2 regions of the Brachybacterium sacelli genome follow, and region 1 is predicted to be linked to the other one. Evidence: predicted binding sites of a transcription regulator. Region 1 holds the regulator's gene; the other holds the start of a gene.
The links. Region 1 encodes LexA, which represses DNA repair genes until DNA is damaged. Its sites were predicted from a motif close to TCGAACANNTGTTCGA; they were not measured.
Positions count from the first base shown of each region.

Region 1 (10,363 bases):
GCATCGTGCCCTCCCTGCGTGGCACGGAGAAGGACCGCCGCCCCGGCGAGATCCTCGCCGAGGTGCGCGACGTCGTGGACTCCGGTGCCAACGAGGTCACCCTGCTGGGGCAGAACGTCAACTCCTACGGCGTCGAGTTCGGCGATCGCGGAGCCTTCGCGAAGCTGTTGCGCTCCTGCGGCGAGATCGACGGGCTCGAGCGGGTCCGCTTCACCTCTCCGCACCCCGCGATGTTCACCGACGACGTGATCGACGCGATGGCCGAGACCCCCAACGTCATGCCGCAGCTGCACATGCCGCTGCAGTCGGGCTCCGACGACGTGCTGCGCCGCATGAAGCGCTCCTATCGCGGCAGGAAGTTCCTCGGCATCCTCGACAAGGTGCGGGCCCGGATCCCCGAGGCGGCGATCACCACCGACATCATCGTCGGCTTCCCCGGGGAGACCGAGGAGGACTTCCAGCGCACCCTCGACGTCGTCGAGTCCTCCCGCTTCTCCAGTGCCTTCACCTTCCAGTACTCGATCCGCCCGGGCACCCCGGCGGCGACCATGGAGGACCAGATCCCCAAGGAGGTGGTCCAGGAGCGCTACGAGCGGCTGATCGCCCTGCAGGACCGCATCGCGTACGAGGAGAACCAGAAGCTCGAGGGCAGCGTCGTCGAGGTCCTCGTGGCCGAGGGCGAGGGGGAGCGCGACGACGTCACCCAGCGCCTCTCCGGGCGTGCCCGCGATCACCGTCTGGTGCACCTGTCCCTGCCCGGTGACCTGCCGGGGACCGAGCGTCCCCGTCCAGGCGACCTGGTGACCGCGACCGTCACCCGGGCCGCCCCGCACTACCTGATCGCCGACAGCGCCCTGGCTGCCGCCCCCGGCGCGACGCCGACCACGGAGCAGTTCTCGGTGCGCCGCACCCGCTCGGGCGACGCCTGGGAGGCCGGCGTGGAGGGGATGGAGGCAGGATCGGCCTGCGGCACCGGGTACGGCGGCGCGGCGGCGGGAGGGCCGGTCGTCCTCGGGATGCCGAGCCTGCCCCGGGGCTGACCCGGGCCGGGCCCGGAGGCGTTAGCCGTCGAGCTCGTCGAGCTCCGGCCCCAGACGCTCCTCGAGGCTGTGGAAGAAGGCGATGACCGTGCTCAGCCCGCACTTGATCGCGCTGTCGACCTGGGAGTCCAGGGCGCCGGCGCGGAAGTCCGCGGCGAGCTCGCCGTAGACGCCCAGCAGGCCCTCGGACTCACGGCGCACATAGACCTTGGGCCAGATACGGTTCATGTTCCACTCGTTGCACAGCTTGACCATCTCCACCTTGCGGGAGATGTCCACGGAGTGGTTCCAGCGACCTCGGGTCTGCATCACGGCGTGGTCCTCGCCGGAGAGCATGAACTGGAAGCGGTAGTCGTCGAAGCGGGCGCGGAGGATCTCCGGGTGCTCGTCGTCCTCGACGAAGGCGTACCCATGACGGGTGAGGCTCTCCTCGACCCTCGCCAGGGACATCGGGGCCAGACCATCGGCCGAGTCCGGCATCGCAGAGGACTCGTTCGGTGCAGTCACTTCCAACCTCGGGCATCGCAGTAGGAGATGAGAACGACCCGGAGGACCCGAGCCGCGGCTCACCCTACTCCCTCGACCTGGCATCCGGCCCCTCACCAGGAGTGATCCGCCTGACCTTCGGTATCCGCGCAGGTAGAGTGCCTGCATGGAGGAACACCCCGCCCCTCGCGGTGCGCGGCCCCGTCCGACGCCGCTGGTCGCGATCGTCGGCGCCACCGCCACCGGCAAGTCGGACCTCGCCCTCGCCCTGGCCCGACGCCTGGACGGGGAAGTGATCAACGCCGACGCCCTGCAGCTCTACCGCGGCATGGACATCGGCACCGCCAAGGTCACGCCGGCCGAGCGCGAGGGCGTCCCCCACCACCTGCTCGACGTGCTCGAGGTGACCGAGGAGGCGAGCGTCTCCGCCTACCAGCGCGCGGCGAGGGCGGCGATCGCCGCCATCCGCGGCCGGGGTCGCACCCCGATCCTGGTGGGCGGCTCCGGTCTGTACGTGCGCGCCGTGCTCGACGCGATCGAGTTCCCTCCCACCGACGCCGTGACCCGCGCCCGCCTCGAGGCCCGCGCCGTGCAGGAGGGCCCCGAGGCGCTGCACGCGCAGCTCAGCCGCACCGATCCCGAGGCCGCCGCCACCATCGGACCACGCGACACCCGTCGTATCGTGCGCGCCCTCGAGGTCGGCGAGCTCACCGGACGCCCCTTCACCGCCTTCCTGCCCCGCCCGCACTACGTCGAGGACCGCACCGTCCAGATCGGACTCCGCCTCGAGCGCGCCGACCTGCACTCCCGCATCGCCCACCGTGTGCACCGGATGGTGGACCGCGGGCTGCTCGAGGAGATCCGCGAACTGCGCGGACGGGGCCTCGACCAGGGCCCGACCGCGCGGCGCGCCATTGGGTACGTGCAGGGACTGTCCGTGCTCGATGGCGCCATGAGCTGCCAGGATGCCGTCGAGTCCACCGTCGTCGGCACGCGCCGCCTGGTACGCAAGCAGGACACCTGGTTCCGCCGCGATCACCGCGTGCGATGGATCGACGCGCTCGGGGAAGTGCACGGCGAGGACGGGGGAGTGCTCGAGCGGGCCCTGCAGGCGATCGAGGCGGGCGTCACGGCGGAGGCTCCCGGCGACGGCACAGGTCCTAGGCTCGTGCCATGACCGAGAGTTTCCGATTCACCAAGGGTCACGGCACCGAGAACGATTTCGTGCTGCTCGACGACCCCGACGGGCTGCTGGACCTGGACGCGCAGCAGGTCGCCGCGCTCGCCGACCGTCGCGCCGGCATCGGTGGCGACGGCGTGATCCGTGCCGTCCGCACCCGGCGAGCCGGCATCGACGCCCCGCCGGACGCTCCCGAATGGTTCATGGACTACCGCAACGCCGACGGCTCCGTCGCCGAGATGTGCGGCAACGGGGTGCGGGTGCTCGCCGCGCACCTGCAGCGCGCCGGGCATGTGGAGGAGGACCGCTTCGCGATCTGGACCCGGGCCGGCGTGCGCACCGTCGAGGTCCTCGAGCGTCCCGCGACCGAGGGAGCACCCTGGTCGGTGCGCGTGGGGATGGGGGCCGGCCGTCTCACACCCGCCGCCCGTACCGTCGAGATCGCCGGGACCGTGCTCGAGGCCGCCGACGTCGACATGGGCAACCCCCACGCCGTCGCCTTCCTGCCGCCGGAGCTGGTGCTCGAGGAGCTCGACCTGCTGCACCGACCCGTCCTCGACCCGGAGCCTGCCGGAGGCACCAACCTCGAGCTGGTCACCACCCGGGGGGACCGTCACGTGGCGATGCGGGTGCTCGAGCGCGGCGTGGGCGAGACCCGCTCCTGCGGGACGGGCGTCGCGGCCGTCGCGGTGGCCGCGGCAGAGCGCGCCGGCGACCGGACCGGCCGCCCCTGGACCGTCGAGGTGCCCGGCGGCACGCTGGAGGTGGGCTGGACCGACGGCGGAGACGTGACCCTGACGGGTCCGGCCGAGCTCGTGGCCGACGGCGTCCTGCTCGCCTGACCGAGACCGCCCGGCCTCAGCGCCTGGGCCCGACCTCCAGCACGCGGAAGCCCTTGGCGCTGGCCACCTTGGCCACTTCCCGGTCCGGAAGCTGCTCGCCGAGCCAGCGGGCCAGCGGATCCGCTCCGAGATTCTTCCCCACCACCAGGGCCGCGGTGCCCTGTGGTGACAGCTGCGCCGTCCAGCGCAGCAGCAGGTCGTGCAGGGCCGGCTTGCCGATCCGGATCGGCGGATTCGACCAGATCGCCTCGAACTCCAGGTCCCCGGGCACCTCCTCGGGCGCCGCCACGTGCACGTTCGCGACGCCGGCCCGCGCCGCGTTCTCGACGGTCAGCGCCCGGGCCCGTGCACTGACGTCGACCGCCCACACCTCCGCCTCGGGGTGCACGAGCGCCGCGGTCAGGGCGATGGGCCCCCAGCCGCAGCCCAGGTCCAGGATCCGACCGCCCGCGGGCGGCTCGGTGAGCACATCGAGCCGCCCCAGCAGCACGGAGGTGGCCTTGTCCAGTCCGTGCCCGCTGAAGACCGACGCGCTCGAGGTCAGCTCGAGATCGCGCTCTGCCAATCGCACCGACAGCGGGAAGCGCCGGTCCTCGGTCGCCGGGGAAGGGGTGAAGTAGTGCTCGTCCACCTCAGCAGGATACGGACCCCACCGTCGCCTCCGCCCCGCCGCCGGCTCCGCCCAGCGCAAAATCACTCGACCACCGGGGCCCGGCGTGGGATTGTGGAGGAACCGCTCGTCCCCGACGCAAGGAGTGCCCCGATCGTGCCCATCGCCTTCCATCCCGAACCCGACTCCGACGCCGACGTCGACGGGACCACCACGGGAGGAACCGGGGCCGCGGCGCACACCGACAGCACCGACGGTGCCCGGCCCGCAGATGCCGCCCCGACCTCCCGTCGACGGGACCCGCTGACCGAGCGGATCCTCGCCCGCGGGGACGACTCGGTCGCCGCCGTCACCTACGGCTCCGACTCCGACGGTGCGCAGTACGACCTGGCCGACCGCCAGGCTCTGCGCCGCGTGGCGGGGCTGTCCACCGAGCTCGAGGACGTCACCGAGGTCGAGTACCGCCAGCTCCGCCTGGAGAACGTCGTGCTCGCCGGCCTGTACACCTCGGGCGACACCGCCCAGGCGGAGACCAGCCTGCACGAGCTCGCGGCGCTCGCCGAGACCGCTGGCTCCCAGGTGCTCGCCGGTGTGCTCCAGCGCCGCGCGCATCCCGATCCCGCCACGTTCCTGGGAAAGGGCAAGGCGGCAGAGCTCGCGGAGGTCGTCGCCGAGCACGGCGCCGACACCGTGATCGCCGACGGCGAGCTGGGCCCCGGCCAGCGCCGCGCGCTCGAGGACATCGTCAAGGTGAAGGTCATCGACCGCACCGCGCTGATCCTGGACATCTTCGCCCAGCACGCCAAGTCCCGCGAGGGCAAGGCCCAGGTGGAGCTCGCGCAGCTGGAGTACCTGCTGCCGCGGCTGCGCGGCTGGGGCGAGTCGATGTCGCGACAGGCCGGCGGCCGGGTCGCCGCCGGCGGGGCAGGGATGGGCTCGCGCGGACCCGGTGAGACCAAGATCGAGCTGGACCGCCGCCGCATCCGCGACCGCATGGCCAAGCTGCGCCGCGAGATCACGGCGATGACCCCGGGCCGAGACGCCCAGCGCGCCGATCGCAAGCGCAACCGGGTGCCCGCGGTCGCGATCGCCGGGTACACCAACGCGGGCAAGTCCTCGCTGCTGAACCGCCTCACCGGTGCCGGCGTGCTGGTCGAGAACGCGCTGTTCGCGACCCTCGATCCGACGGTGCGCCGCTCGCAGACCCCCGACGGCCGCGAGTTCACCTATGCCGATACCGTCGGTTTCGTGCGGCACCTGCCCACCCAGCTGGTGGAGGCCTTCCGCTCCACCCTCGAGGAGGTCGGGGACGCCGACCTGCTGCTGCATGTGGTCGATGCCTCGCATCCTGATCCCGAGGGACAGATCCTCGCCGTGCGCACCGTGCTCGGCGAGCTCGAGGGCTTCGACGTCCCCGAGATCGTCGTGCTCAACAAGGCGGACCTCGCCGAGCCCGAGACCCTCGCGCGCCTGCGCAGCCAGGTCGGGGAGTCGGCGGTCGTCTCCGCCCGCACGGGCATGGGCGTCGAGGAGCTGCGCGAGCTGATCGCGGAGCGCCTGCCGCGGCCCGCGGTCGAGATCGACTTGGTGGTGCCCTACTCCCGCGGCGACCTGGTCTCCCGGGTGCACACCACCGGCGAGGTCATCACCGAGGAGCACGTCATGGAGGGCACGCATCTGCATGCCCGCGTGGATGAGGCGCTCGCCGCAGAGCTGCACGGCGCGGCCTGACTAGGCGGGGGCGACGGCGCGGATATTCTGAGCCGATGACCACCGCCACCGCTCACCAGGCCGCCCCGGGGGCCGCCGACATCCAGCTGTCGACCCTCATGGACGCGGCGGTCTCGGCGATCGGCGGCACCCGACGGCCGGGCCAGCAGGCCATGGCCGAAGCGGTGGAGACGGCCATGTCCGGTGGTCGTCACCTGCTCGTGCAGGCCGGCACCGGCACCGGGAAGTCGCTCGGGTACCTGGTGCCCGCGCTGCGCCACGCCCTGGTCAGCCGTCGGCCCGTGGTGATCTCCACCGCCACGATCGCGCTGCAGACACAGATCGTGCGCAAGGACCTGCCGCGCCTGGTGGAATCCCTCGCCCCGCACCTTCCGCGCACGCCCACCTTCGCGCTGCTCAAGGGGCGGGCGAACTACCTCTGCCGCCACAAGCTCGACGGCGGTTACCCGGTGGACATCGATCCCGGGGCGCTGTTCGCCGAGGCCGCAGCCGATCCCGCCCGCGGCGGCAGTGAACGCCTGGGGGACCAGGTGCGTCGCCTGCGCGAATGGGCGGAGGAGACCGAAAGCGGCGACCGCGACTCCCTCGAGGACCCCGTCGCCGACCGCGCCTGGCGGCAGGTCTCCGTCACCGGATCCCAGTGCCTGGGGGGCACCTGTCCGATGGTGGAGTCCTGCTTCGCCGAGCGCAGTCGGGAGATCGCGCGCGAGGTCGACATCGTGGTGACCAACCACGCCCTTCTGGCCATCGACGCCTTCGACTCACACGGCATCATCCCGGACCACGACGTCGTGGTCTTCGACGAGGCGCACGACCTCACCGGACGCGTCACCGGCGCCGTCACCGAGGTCCTCACCCCGGGGATGCTGCGCGGGACCGTGCGCGAGCTGCGCAGCCTGGGGGTCGCGGCGATCGCCCTGGACGACGCCTCCGAAGAGCTGCGCGAGTCCCTCGAGCTCGCGCCGGACGGCCGAGTGCTCGGCGACCTGCCCGAGCGCCTCGCCGATGCCATCGGGCAGCTGCGCGTACAGGCGCGAACCGCCCACTCCGACGCGAAGGACGCCGGCGAGGACGGCTCCGCGGCCACCGCCGGCACCCGCAAGACGGTCCGGGCTAACCTGCAGGAGATCATCGACGTCTGCGAACGGCTCACGGCGCCGGGGGAGGACGACGTGGTCTCCGTCTCGCACTCGCAGGCCACCGGGCGCTCCAGCATCCAGGTGGCCCCGCTCAGCGTCGCCGCGGCGATGCGCGGTGCGATCCTCGAGGACCGCACCGCCGTGCTCACCTCGGCGACTCTCGCCCTCGGGGGCCATTTCGAACCCGCGGCGGGCGAGGTGGGGCTGGCCCGGGCCGATCGGACGGGCGAGGACCAGGTGCCGCCGGGAGACGATGCCGGCGCCTGGGCCGGTCTCGACGTGGGCAGCCCCTTCGCCTACCCCCGCCAGGGGATTCTCTACATGGCCCGCCATCTCCCGCAGCCCGGCCGGGACGGGCCCTCGCCGGCGATGCTCGACCATCTCACCGATCTCGTGGAGGCCTCCCGCGGTGGCGCGCTGTGCCTGTTCTCCTCGCGGCGCGGGGCGGAGCTCGCCGCCGAGCACGTGCGGGCGCGTCTCGACCTCACGATCGAGGTCCAGGGCGAGGACTCGATGGCGAACCTGGTGCGGAAGTTCCGCGATGACGAGGATGCCTCCCTGTTCGGAACCCTCACGCTGTGGCAGGGGGTGGACGTCTCGGGTCGCTCCCTGCGCCTGGTCACCATCGACCGGATCCCGTTCCCGCGGCCCGATGACCCGCTGACCTCCGCCCGCCAGGAGCGGATCGGCCGTCGCGGCGGCAACGGCTTCATGGCGGTCTCCGCGCAGCACGCCGCCCTGCTGCTGGCGCAGGGGGCGGGCCGCCTGATCCGCACCGACGAGGACCGTGGCATGGTCGCCGTGCTCGACCCGCGCCTGGCCACCGCCCGGTACGGGGGCTTCCTGCGGGAGGCGATGCCGCCTCTGTGGCCGACGGCGGATCCCGAGGTCGCCCTCGGTGCCCTGCGCCGCCTCGCCGAGGCGTGAGGCGCACGTGCCCGAGGAACTGAGCGCGGGACCCGGCGGCGCGGTGACGCGTCAGACCGCGCGCAGCACCGCGACGACCTTGCCGAGGATCTCGGCGTGGTCGCCCAGGATGGGCGCGAAGGCGGGGTTGTGGGGCATGAGCCACACGTGGTCATCGCGCTGGACGAAGGTCTTCACCGTGGCCTCCCCGTCGATCATGGCCGCGACGATCTCGCCCTTCTCGGCCGCCTGCTGACTGCGCACCACGACCCAGTCGCCGTCGCAGATGGCCGCGTCGATCATCGAGTCGCCGACGACCTGCAGCAGGAAGAGGTTCCCGTCGCCGACCAGACGCGAGGGGAGGGTGAAGACGTCCTCGACCTGCTCCTCGGCGGTGATCGGCACCCCGGCCGCGATGCGGCCGACCACGGGCACGGTGACGGATTCGGGGGCGATGTCGGGCACCGGCACGGGCGCGGGGGCGCCGTCGTCCTCGGGCATCACGACCTCCATGGCCCGCGGACGCTTCGGATCCCGGCGCAGGAAGCCCTTGCGCTCGAGCGCCTGGAGCTGGTGCGAGACCGAGGACGAGGAGGTCAGCCCCACCGCGTCACCGATCTCCCGCATCGTGGGCGGGTACCCGTGATCGGCGATCGCATCGTTGATGGTCTCGAGGACGAGGCGCTGGCGACGGGTGAGTCCCGCGGTGGCGGGATCGGCCGGGGCGTCGCCCCGCGACCGGATCGGCTGGGGGGTGCTCGGCGTCATCGTGCGGGCCTCCTGGCTTCGTCTGTCGGACCCTCGCGGTTCCGTTGTCCTGTCGCCCAGCCTAGGGCGGCGCGCACCCGATGCCAAACAGGTGTTCGAGATTCCTCTTGCGTGTCGCGCCGCCCTCCGGCTACAGTCGCACAAAGATTCGATCGAACAGGAGTTCGGACATGCCTACGGAAACCGCCCCGGTCCTTCCTTTCCCGCAGCACCACGACCAGCGCGATGCGCAGCCGTCTCGAGCGGATGTTCGACTCGAGCCCACCCGGCGGGGCCGCGCCCTGCTGACTCTGGTCGCATTCCTGCTCGGTCTGCTCGTCGCCGGCACGCTGCTGCTGGTGCTCGACGTGCCCACCGCGCTCGCGGGTTCCGAACCGGAGCATCCCGTGACCGTGACGGTCGAGGCGGGCGACACCCTGTGGGGCTATGCCGAGCAGTTCGCCCCCGCGCAGATGAGCGAGCAGGAGTACGTCGCGGCGGTGCGCAGTCTCAACCAGCTGCCCACCGGTCGGGTCACGGCCGGTCAGCAGATCGAGCTGCCGGCCGTGGAGGCCCTCGCGCGCTGACCGTGGGGCGTGCCGGTATCCTGACCGGATGCACTGCCCGTTCTGCCGCCATCCTGACTCCCGGGTCGTGGATTCGCGCACGTCCGACGACGGCGCGACCATCCGGCGCCGTCGCCAGTGCCCGAACTGCTCGCGGCGCTTCTCGACCTCCGAGACGGCCTCCCTGTCCGTGCTCAAGCGCTCCGGGGTCAGTGAACCGTTCAGTCGGACGAAGGTGATCTCCGGCGTGCGCAAGGCGTGTCAGGGGCGTCCCGTGAGCGACGACGAGCTGGCGCTGCTCGCCCAGCGGGTCGAGGAGACCATCCGCGCCAGCGGCCAGGCGGAGGTCGACGCCCACCAGGTGGGCCTGTCGATCCTCCAACCGCTGCAGGAGCTCGACCTGGTCGCCTACCTCCGGTTCGCGAGCGTCTACCAGGACTTCGACTCGCTCGAGGACTTCGAGAGCGAGATCGCCCGACTGCGGGCAGAGTCGGCGTCCGCCCGCGCCTGAGAGTCGGGCATTCCGGCTAAAGGACCATAGTTTCCGGGATTCTTCACAGATCGGTTCGAAGGGGCCGTCGGCTGTGCATAAGATATCCCTCGTGCACTCACGCAGTGCACGACCGATCGGCGGTCGCGGAGGGGAAGCCGCGGCCGCCGATCCCTGTCTCAGGAGGGCGCGATCCCCTCGGGCAGATCGCGGGAATGGACCACGCCGAGATGATGGGTCGTCCTGGTCATCGCCACGTAGAGATCGCCGGCGCCGTGGTCCTCGAGCAGCTCGGCCGGTTCGAGGACGATCACGCCGTCGAACTCCAGCCCCTTCGCCTCCTGCGCAGTCATGACGGCGACCTCGTCGTCCACGCCGGAGGATCCGGCGCCCGCCCGTGGCACGTCCTCGCGACGGTGCAGCTGCGCCAGGACCGCCTCGACGCGCTCGGCGATCGTGATCACGGCCAGCCGCCCGACATTGTCCGCGTACGCGGCAGCGACGGCCTCGGCCGTGCGCTCGGCGAGCTCGGTCGGCCCGGCCCGTTCGATGAGCGGATCGCGGTCGCCCTCTCGCACCGAGCTGACCTCGGTGACCGGCAGCCGATGCGCCTGGGCCATCGCCAC
Region 1 covers NZ_JAGIOD010000001.1:2,357,178-2,367,540, forward strand. The annotation lists gene miaB (tRNA (N6-isopentenyl adenosine(37)-C2)-methylthiotransferase MiaB) at 1-1,040, shown strand, start outside; gene JOF43_RS10610 (YbjN domain-containing protein) at 1,062-1,547, opposite strand; gene miaA (tRNA (adenosine(37)-N6)-dimethylallyltransferase MiaA) at 1,693-2,703, shown strand; gene dapF (diaminopimelate epimerase) at 2,700-3,548, shown strand; gene JOF43_RS10625 (class I SAM-dependent methyltransferase) at 3,565-4,179, opposite strand; gene hflX (GTPase HflX) at 4,315-5,889, shown strand; gene JOF43_RS10635 (ATP-dependent DNA helicase) at 5,925-7,955, shown strand; gene lexA (transcriptional repressor LexA) at 8,007-8,702, opposite strand; gene JOF43_RS10645 (LysM peptidoglycan-binding domain-containing protein) at 8,873-9,268, shown strand; gene nrdR (transcriptional regulator NrdR) at 9,297-9,758, shown strand; gene JOF43_RS10655 (HelD family protein) at 9,917-10,363, opposite strand, start outside.

Region 2 (10,363 bases), on a different contig from region 1:
GCGCCCCTCGTCGCTGTAGAGCGGGATGTCAGCAGTCCTGGTGACCGATTCCCGGGCACCGTCTGACACGTGTCATACGCACGGATGACGCGCCGCACTACTTCCCCGGTCGCGAGTGCGAGAGTCTTGGTGCGGCGAGTGCGACCGACGAGACGGAGAGCGGGGTCCGATGACCGAGCAGAGCAGCAGGACCGGGGAGAGGCCGTCGACGCGCCTCTGGTCCACGCAGGACCCGCCGACCGAATTCCGGGGGCTGCTGTTCGGGGCCGCGATCCTGATCGGGCTCCCCGCCCTCACCCTGACGGTCATCGAGCGGCCCGGGAACCCCGCCACGGCGGCCGCGGTCGCGGTGATCGTCGTCTCCCTGCTGCTGTCGATCTGGCTGGTCCACCGGGGGCGCAGCTCGCTCTCGACGACCACGATGAGCTTGGTCCTGGCCCTCGCGGCCCTCGCCATGATCCTCGCCTTCGTCCTCGCCCAGGACCCGATCACGGTCATGGCCACGAGCGTCCCTTTCGGATTCGGCGTGGCGTGGATGCACCCGCGCTGGCTCCCGGCCGCCGTCGGTCTCGGTGCGATCGTGGTGGCCGCGGTGGTGGCGAGCTGGGTGCACGACAGCGGCGTCGCTCCGCGTGAGGTGGTGATGATGGGCATCTACTTCGGGGCCGCTGTGATCGGCTTCGCCGGCACCAGCCTCGGCTGGCAGATGCAGCAGCGGCTGGACCAGCACCACGCCGATCAGCACGAGCTGTCCCTGGCGCGCGAGCGTCTGCGCTTCGCCACCGATCTCCACGACATCCAGGGCCACACCCTGCTCGCGATCAAGATGAAGGCCGAGCTGGCCCGGCGCAGCCTGGACCGGGACCCCGGCCGCGTGCTCGCCGAGCTGCAGGACATCGAGGACCTCGCCGCCCAGGCAGGGGACCAGACCCGGGAGCTCGCCCAGGGCTACCGCAGCCTCACCCTCGCCGCCGAGCTCGCGAACCTCGACCAGCTGCTCACCGCCGCCGGGATCCAGGTCCGCATCGACCGCGGCGAGCCGGCACCTCCCGCGGAGCAGGAGGAGCTGTTCGCGACGCTGGTCCGGGAGGCCACCTCCAACATCCTGCGGCACGCCGACGCCGCCCATGTGCGCATCGAGCTGACCTCGACCTCGGTCCTCGTCCGCAACGACGGAGCCGTCGGCGAGCCGGAGGCAGGCGGTGGCCCCGGGGGCAGCGGCCTGGTCGGTCTGCAGCGCCGCTTCGAGCGCGCCCGCGGCCACGTGACCTGGCAGCAGGAGCGCGATCGCTTCACCGTCACCGGCACCCTGGAGGAGCCCTCATGATCCACGTCTTCCTCGCCGACGACGAGGACATGCTCCGCACCGCCCTGGTCTCTTTGCTCGAGCTCGAGGACAGCCTCACCGTCGTGGGGCACGGCGGCACCGGCCGAGCCGCGCTCGAGCACGAGCCGGCCTCCGAGGTCGACGTCCATGTCCTCGACCTGGAGATGCCCGACCTCGACGGCGTCGACACCGCCCGCGCGCTCGTGGCCCGGGACCCGGAGGCTGCGATCGTGATGATCACCCGGCACGCCCGGCCCGGGATCCTGCGCTCCGCCCTCGCCGCCGGGGTGCGCGGATTCGTCCCCAAGAGCACCAGCGCCGATCAGCTGGCCCGTGTCATCGAGCGGGTCCACGCCGGCGGGCGCTACGTCGACCCCGAGCTCGCAGTGACGGCGCTGGGTTTCGACTGCCCGCTCACCGAGCGCGAGGTCGACGTGCTGCGGCTGACCCATCAGGGACTTCCCGTCGCCGAGATCGCCGCACATCTCCACCTCGCCCAGGGGACGGTGAGAAACTATCTCTCGGACGCCATCGCGAAACTTGGCGTCGCGGACCGTCACGCAGCCGCCAGGGAGGCGCGCGCGCACGGCTGGATCTGAGAGCGAGCGTGAGGGGACAGCGTGGGGTTGGAACAGTTCGAGATCGTCGCCGTCCTGGCCGTGCTGATCATCGTCGCGGCCTCGTACTTCTCGAGCAGACTGGGCCTGGCCACACCGATCATCCTCGTGCTCGTGGGCCTCGGAGTGAGCCTGATCCCGGGCATGCCCGAGGTCCATCCCGAACCCGAGCTGATCCTGGCGGTGGTGCTGCCGCCCCTGCTCTACTCGGCGGCGGTCAACATGCCGGTGATGGACTTCCGGCGTGACCTGAGGACCATCGGCTCCCTCTCCGTCGTCCTCGTGCTGGTCTCCGCCTTCGCCGTCGGCGCACTGCTCTGGGCGATCTTCCCGAACCTGAGCTTCGCGGCCGCCGTCGCCGTGGGGGCAGTGGTCAGCCCGCCGGACGCGGTCGCGGCGACCTCGATCGGCAAGCGCCTCGGCCTGCCCCCGCGACTGCTGACCATTCTCGAAGGGGAGGGGCTGGTCAACGACGCGACCGCCCTGGTGCTGATGCGCACTGCCGTGGCCGCCACCGCCGGCGCCTTCTCCTTCTGGCACGCCGCGGCAGACTTCTTCTACGCGGTCGCCGTGGCCATCTTCGTCGGCACCGTCGTCGGCTTCATCGCCGTCCGGATCCGCTCGGAGATCGACCAGCCGGTGCTGACCACCGCGATCTCCTTCGTGGTGCCGTTCATCGCCTTCCTGCCCGCCGAGCTCGCCCACGCCTCCGGGGTGCTGGCGGTGGTCGCGGCGGGCCTGGTCACCGGCGCGAGCGGCGTGCGTCGGCTGAGTGTGGCCGACCGCAACGCCGAGCGCACGAACTGGCTGACCGCGCAGCTGCTGCTCGAGAACGGCGTGTTCCTGCTGATGGGCCTGCAGCTGATGACGCTGATCGCCGACGTCTCCCACGACGGGCTGTCGGTGTGGAGCGCCGTGTGGGTCGGACTCGTGGTCACCGTGCTGCTGATCCTCATCAGGACCTTCTTCGTGATCCCGGTGGTGTTCGCCGCCCGTCGGCGTCGTCCCGGCTACGAGGCGCAGGCCCGACGCTTCAGCGAGGCGCTCGACCAGGTCTCGAGCGACGAGCGCTTCCAGAGTCACCCTCGCGGCGAACGCATCGAGCGCTGGTTGCAGCGCCGCCGCGCTGACGCCAAGTTCTACGCCGGCAACGGCCTGGGCTGGCGAGGAGGGGCCGTCCTGGCCTGGTCCGGGATGCGCGGGGTGGTGACCCTGGCCGCCGCCCAGTCGCTGCCGACAGGCTTCCCGTACCGCACCCAGCTGCTCCTGGTCGCCTTCGTGGTCGCCCTGGTGACACTGGTGGGGCAGGGAGGCACCCTGCCGCTGCTGATTCGCCTGCTCGGCGTCCGCGGCACCGACGAGGAGAAGGCTCGGCGCGAGCTCTCCCTGCTCCTGACCGAGGTCAACGAAGCGGCCGTCGGTCAGGTGCTCGCAAATCCCGAACTGCGTCGCCGCGACGGCACCCCCTTCGACCCGGCCGTGCTCGAGAAGGCCCGGCAGATGCACGAGCGGATGAGCGATCCGGAGCGCCGAGCGCACGACGAGGACCCCTCGCGGGCCCAGTACCCCGAGCTCATGCAGCTGCTCCTGGACGCCCAGCAGGACGCGCTCAACGAGGCGCGCTCCACCGGATCCTACGACTCCGTCACGATAAAGCGAGCTCAGAAGCAGCTCGACCAGGGGTCCGTGAGGTTCGCCGGTATCTGATCCGTCGGCGCCCGAGTGCGACGTCCGTCATGTGGGATGCTCATCCATGCGCATCTCGACCCCGAATCGGTGCAGAATGACCACCGTTCCCCGGAGCGCATGGCACGGCACAGTAGCCGGTCGATGCGGTGCGCTCTTCGTCCTGAGAGGTACCGATGAAGTTCTTCCAGCGCCTGGGCAGATCGTTGATGCTGCCCGTGGCAGTCCTCCCCGTGGCCGCGATCCTGAGCGGCATCGGCTATTGGATCCTGACCGCGACCGGCAACGACACCAACCTGGCCGGGGTCTTCTTCCAGACAGCCGGTGGCGCGCTGCTGGACAACCTGCCCCTTCTGTTCGCGATCGGTGTGTCCATCGGCATGGCCACGAAGCCGGACGGCACGTCTGCGCTCGCGGGCCTCGTCTCCTGGCTGACAGTGACCACCCTGCTGAACCCGGAGAACGTCGCTCTCTTCCAGGGCATCGAGGAGAAGGCGGTCAATCCCGCCTTCACCAACCTCGAGAACGTTTTTGTGGGCATCATCTGTGGCCTCATCGGGGCCTGGGTCTATGACCACTTCAAGGACACAAAGCTGCCGGACGCTTTGTCATTCTTCTCCGGCAAGCGGTCCGTCGCGATCGTCGCCGCCGGGATCTCGCTGGTCGTCGCCCTCGTGCTGTTCTTCGTCTGGCCGCTGGTGTACTCGGGCCTGGTGGGCTTCGGCGAGTTCATCCTCACCCTCGGCCCCGTCGGCGTGGGGATCTACGGCTTCCTCAACCGGCTTCTCATCCCGTTGGGCCTCCATCACGCACTGAACTCTGTGTTCTGGTACGACGTCGCCGGGATCAACGACCTCGGAAACTTCCTGAACAACACCGGCACCTACGGTGTCACGGGGCAATACATGACCGGCTTCTTCCCGATCATGATGCTCGGGCTGCCCGGCGCGGCGCTCGCGATGTACGTGACGGCCAAGTCCACGCGCCGCAAGGTCGCCGCGGGCGTCCTGCTCTCCAGCGCCATCGCCTCGTTCTTCGTGGGCGTCACCGAGCCGTTGGAGTTCTCCTTCATGTTCCTGGCCCCGGGCCTGTACGTGGTGCACGCCCTGTTCACGGGCATCTCCATGGGCATCAGCGCGCTGCTGCCGGTGCGAATGGGCTTCGGATTCTCCGGCGGCTTCATCGACCTGGTGCTGGGCTGGGTGAACCCGATGGCGCAGAACCCCTGGGCGATCCCGCTGATGGGCGTGTTCTGGTTCGTCGTCTACTTCGTGGTCTTCCGCTTCATCATCCGTCGCTTCGATCTGAAGACCCCCGGCCGCGAGGACGGCGAGGATCTCGAGGAAGACGACGATGTCCTCGCCCCCGGCGCGGACAAGTACCTCGTCACCGCCACCGCCTTCCTCATCGCCCTCGGCGGCCGCGAGAACATCGTGGACCTCGAGAACTGTGCCACCCGGCTGCGTATGGAGGTCGCCGACACCACGGCGATCGACGAGGCCGCCCTGAAGCGGGCCGGCGCCGCGGGCACGATGAAGCCGGGCGGGCAGTCGGTCCAGGTCATCTACGGCACCAGCGTCCAGTTCGTGAAGGACGCCATGGAGCGCATCATCACCGGCAAGGCCGAGGCCGTCGCCCCCGCGGAGGCGGCAGAGATCGCCGCCGCGACGGGCGGGGACGCCGGTGCGGACGGGGGAGTCGCCACCGCGGTCCGCACGAGCTCCTTGGTGCGTCTGCGCCAGCCCGTCGCCGGCGCCGTCGTGCCGCTCTCGGAGGTTCCCGACCCGACCTTCGCACAGGGCGTCATGGGCCCGGGCGTCGCGATCGAGCCGATCTCGGGCGAGGTCGTCGCCCCCGCTGCGGGCACCGTCACCCACGTGTTCCCCACCGGTCATGCCGCGGCGCTCACCCTCGACGACGGGACCGAGGTGCTCGTCCACGTCGGCCTCGACACGGTGAAGATGCAGGGCGAGGGCTTCACCACCCTGGTGCAGACGGGGGAGCACGTCAGCGCGGGCACGCCGCTGCTGCGCGCGGACCTCTCCGCGATCCGCGTCGCGGGGTACTCGACCGTGACGCCGGTGATCGTGCTCAACGACAAGGAGGCGCGGATCGAGCTGATCTGAGCCGACGGGCGACCGATGCCTTCCGGTCGCCACGTGCTGGGCGACGGCCCGGCACTGGGGGAGACCCCGGTGCCGGGCCGTCGCCATGTGTCGGGCGGACCTCGCGCCGAGCCCTGCCGGCGCACGATGGCGACAGGACGCCGAGGCCCGTCTTCGCCCCGAGGGTCGCCGTCGATCTTTCCTCCACACAGGGTGGTCATCCACAATGTGGAGCAGTATTGCGAAAGCACTGGCGCCGGTCGAACAAAGCTTCTAAAATAGGAGAGAAGAGCAGGACGAGATGATGTGAAGGGTGGTGCACGATGTCGGCGAATTCTGGGTCGAGGTCCTCTGCGTGCGCCACGACCGCCTCGGCCGCTGTCGACGATCAGCAGGCTTCCCGCGACGCGGCGGCCCCTCCTCCCGTCGAACTCCCACATACGCCGGTCCGCGCTCGCACGCCTCTGGATCCCGACACCTTCGCCGCCCGTTCCCACGTCGAACCCGGCTGCGTCGAGGAGCAGCTGGCCCGTGCGCTCTTCGCCACCCATCACGAGGAGGCGCTCGCCCACGCCAGTCGCCTGCGCACGCTCGCGATGCTCTGGGACGAGGAGAGCGAGGAGGGCGACCTGAACGCCATCCTCGTCGCCGACGCGCGACGGATCACCCTGACTCAGGCCCGCTCGCAGCTGCGCGACGCCGTCACGGCCGTGGTGGCCCTTCCGCACACCCTCGCCCGCCTCGAAGCCGGTCATCTCCCCGTCTCCTGGTTCGAGCAGCTGCTGCGCAGGGTCCGTCGCCTCACCTCCGACGAGTGCCGACAGGTCGACGACCGCGTCGCCGAGTGGGACCTCGCGAACATCACCTCGGACCGGTTCACGCGGGAGTTGGGCAAGCTCATCGCCTGGTTCGGTGCGGCGGCAGTGCGTGCCACGCCGACCGAGCAGCGGAATGTCGCTCTCGAGATGAATCCCGACCACGACGGCACCGCGTGCCTCGTCGTCACCGGCCCGGTCCACGAGATGCTCGGCCTGGCGCGCCGGCTCGACCTCGCGGCTCGCGCGGTCCAGAACCAGCAGCGTCGCGCCCTCGAGGAGCAGCGCCCCGCGCCCTTCGACATCGATGGGGACGTCGCCCGCGACGGGCGCCACATGCCCCTTGCGGCCCTGCGCTACGCGATCCTCACCCGCACCATGCTCGAGACCCCGGGTGTGCAGGTGCCCCAGAGTCGCTTCCGGCTGCAGGTGATCGTCCCGGCCATGACGCTCCTGGGGGAGTCCGACGCCCCCGGCACGATCGACGGGACCATCCCGCTGCCCGCACCGATGGCCCGCCACCTCGCGGCCGGTGAACCCACCTGGTACCGGATCCTCACCGATCCCTCGGACGGTGCCTACCTCCCGCTGCCGCCCGAGAAGTACTCGCCCACCACCGCGATGGCCGAGCACCTGCGCCTGCTCGATCCCGTCTGCGCCGTTCCCGGATGCACCAACAATGTGTGCACGGTCGGCGAGGCGGACCATATCGAGGAATTCGATCACGAGAATCCTGAGAAGGGTGGGCGCACCGCCCTCGATAATCTTCACCGATTGTGCTGGAAGCATCACGACATGAAGACACGAGGACTTCTCGATCCGGTCCGTGGACCGGATGGGACGACCACATGGCGCATCGGTGACCTCGCCACCATCACGACCGATCAGAACCGGGATCTGCTGACCCCGGAGCTCGCAGCGGCCCTCCAGCGCTCCTGGGAGGCCTACGAAGACATGCTCGCAGGGGACGATGCCCGGCGCCGCGGCCTCGGGGACCTCGAGGACGAGGGTGCGCCGGTCGCCATAGACGGTGGGGAGATGGACGGTGGCGAGATGGACGGTGGCGAACCGGATCGTGCCGGGCTGGTCGGCGCAGGAACCTACCCCGACCCGCCGTACTGAGCCGGACCTTTGCCCCCCTCCGTGTACGCCACCAGGGAAACTCCCCGCTCGCAGGTGGCCGGATCCGCTTCGCACCGTCATGCTGGAGGGATGTCGGAGAACTCGCCCCGGGAGCGCTCCTCCCACGAACCGGATCCGGCCACGCAGGAGCAGTGGCAGCGGGCACGGGAGGAGGTGCTGTCCGAGTACGGCACCTGGCGAGTGACGGCCGACGAGGACGCCCCTGTCGCGGAGGAGGTGCGGACCCTCGAGACGCTGCTTCGCCTGAAGACCGAGCAGCAGGGCAGTCCGGAACCGGGGCTGTGGACCGAGGAGCTGGCCACCGAGCTGCTCACCGAGATCGTGCCGCGCACCGTCATCCAGCCCCGCGAGCACGTGATGGACATGGTGCCCACGCTCGGACACTTCTTCACCTACCTGGGCCAGACCGGCCGCTGGGCCGCCGACTCGATGCCCCCGCAGGCCGCCCCCATGATGCTCGCCTCGCTCGAGTTCGCGACCCTCGAGGCGGCCGACGACCCCTCCCGCCGCTCCTTCTCCACGAACATCCTCGGCCACGGCCTCGCGCTCGGCGTCGATCTCGAGGACGACGAGGAGCTGGCCGGTTACATGCACTGGTACAACTCGCTGCCCGACGACGAGCGTGTCGAGCTCAGCGACACCGGACGCCTCACCGCCCCCACCGTCCCGTTCGACAGGGAGGAATCCATCCGGGCGGCCCAGGACGAGAGCCGCCTGAGCAGCTCCTGGCCCTGGTTCCTCCCCGAGCTCGAGGACGGCGACGGCGTCACGGTCACCGAGCTCGAGACCGACCAGGAGGCCGAGGCCTACGCGGACAACACCTTCGTCCGGATCGCCGTCGGCATCCTCGACCTGGTCGGCGACGGGAGCCGCAGGATCACCGGGACCCAGGCCCTCACCCGGGCCGACAGCTCCTCCCTCCTCGCGACGATCGGGACCCCGCAGAGCGTGCGCACCATGTGGCAGCACGCCGAGCTCTCCGGACCCTGGGTCACGCTGCTGGACGGCGGCTGGCTCAGCCTCTCCGGCTCCCAGGTGCACCGCGAGACGGGCCCGGTCCGGTACGTGCCGCTCAGCGAGGATCCGGAGAAGTTCGTCGAGTTCGGCCACGCCGTGCTCACGGCGACGCTGTTCGGCCGGGACGCCCGGGACCGGGAGGACGGCGGGTTCCGCGGCATGCCGGACACCCTCGCCGCGCTGCTCGTCGCCTGCAGTGAGCAGGGGCTCGACCTCCGCGAGAACCTCGACGGCGCATCGGGAGAGGCGGGGGCGGCAGGTGCCCGGGCCCAGACCGCGGTGCAGCGCAGCGTGGAGGACTGGCAGCGGTTCTCGAGTGTGCGGGCGGACCTCGACGATCTCGCCCGAGCGGGCGTCCTCACGCGCGACGGCGAGCGCTACCGCGGTTCCTCGGCCGTGATGGGTGCGTTGGTGGCCCTCATCAAGGACCAGAACACCCGGGGCGACGGGACCGCCTGACCACGGCGATCCGGCGTCGGCCTCACCACACGTCGACGCGCCGCGCCGTGCGGTCCTCGGTCGCGACCATCACGTCGAGCAGGGTCTCCTGCAGCGCCAGGCGCGTCGCCGCGTGGCCCGCCTCGGCCCACAGGTTCGTCAGCTCCCGCGGATCGGCGGCCAGGTCGTAGAGCTCACCGGTGCGCTCGCGGTCGGTGGCGGGCTCGCCATGATGGACGACGAGCTTCCACTGCCCGGTGCGCAGCATCGTCACCAGGGCGGGGGAATCGTAGGGGTGGCCGCTGTCGCGATACTGGCAGAGCGCCCAGTCGCGCCATCGCACGTCCTCGTCCCCTCGCAGCAGCGGCAGCAGGCTCGAGCCCTGCATCGCCCGTGGCACCGGGGCCGCGGCGGCCTCCAGGAAGGTCGGGGCCAGGTCCACCCACTGCGCCAGCTCCGTGCGCCGAGTGCCGGGCTCGGTCACGCCGGGCCAGCGCACGATCAGCGGCACCCGCACCGCGCCCTCGTACAGGAACGGGCCCTTGAGCATCAGTTGGTGATCCCCGAGCATCTCCCCGTGGTCACTGGTGAAGACCACGATCGTGTTCTCGGCCTGGCCGGTCTCCTCGAGCACCGCCAGGATGCGCCCCACCTCGTCGTCGAGCAGGGAGACCATCGCATAGTAGGCGCGCACCGTCTCGGCCAGCTCCTGCTCGGAGTACTCGAGATAGCCCCGGGCGTGTCCTGCATAGGATTCGGCGGAGGCCTCGGCCTGGATCGGCGGCTTGGACTCGAGCTCGCCGGGCCGCGTGACCGGGGCGGGCAGGCCCGAGGAGTCGTAGCGGTCGAGGTACTCCTGCGGGGCGCCGAAGCCGTGATGCGGGTCGAAGAAGTTGGCGAGGAACACGAACGGGCTGGAGGCCCCACCGGTCCCCTCCGCCGCATGGCGCAGGAAGCCGATGGTCTCTTCGGCGATCCAGTGGCTGTAGTGCGCCTCGGCGGGCAGGGCGTCGAAGGCGCCCGGCCCCTCCCGCAACGCCCTGGCGTGGAGATCCGGGTGACGAGCGGCCAGCCACCGGTGGTACGCGTTCTCCGAGGAGCCCGGGTAGGGGTCGTGGGCCCAGCGGAACACCCGCAGGCCGTCGTCGAGCCGTGGCTCGGTGCGCCCGCCGTGGCACGAGCCCAGATGCAGCTTGCCCACCAGCCCCGCGTCGT
Region 2 covers NZ_JAGIOD010000002.1:1,335,814-1,346,176, forward strand. The annotation lists gene JOF43_RS20510 (sensor histidine kinase) at 170-1,327, shown strand; gene JOF43_RS20515 (response regulator transcription factor) at 1,324-1,926, shown strand; gene JOF43_RS20520 (cation:proton antiporter) at 1,948-3,651, shown strand; gene nagE (N-acetylglucosamine-specific PTS transporter subunit IIBC) at 3,807-5,756, shown strand; gene JOF43_RS20530 (HNH endonuclease signature motif containing protein) at 6,059-7,672, shown strand; gene JOF43_RS20535 (hypothetical protein) at 7,763-9,169, shown strand; gene JOF43_RS20540 (sulfatase-like hydrolase/transferase) at 9,192-10,363, opposite strand, start outside.
Region 2: JOF43_RS20530 (HNH endonuclease signature motif containing protein) is a predicted target of LexA. The motif match lies at 5,996-6,011, and genes of this name have one in related genera.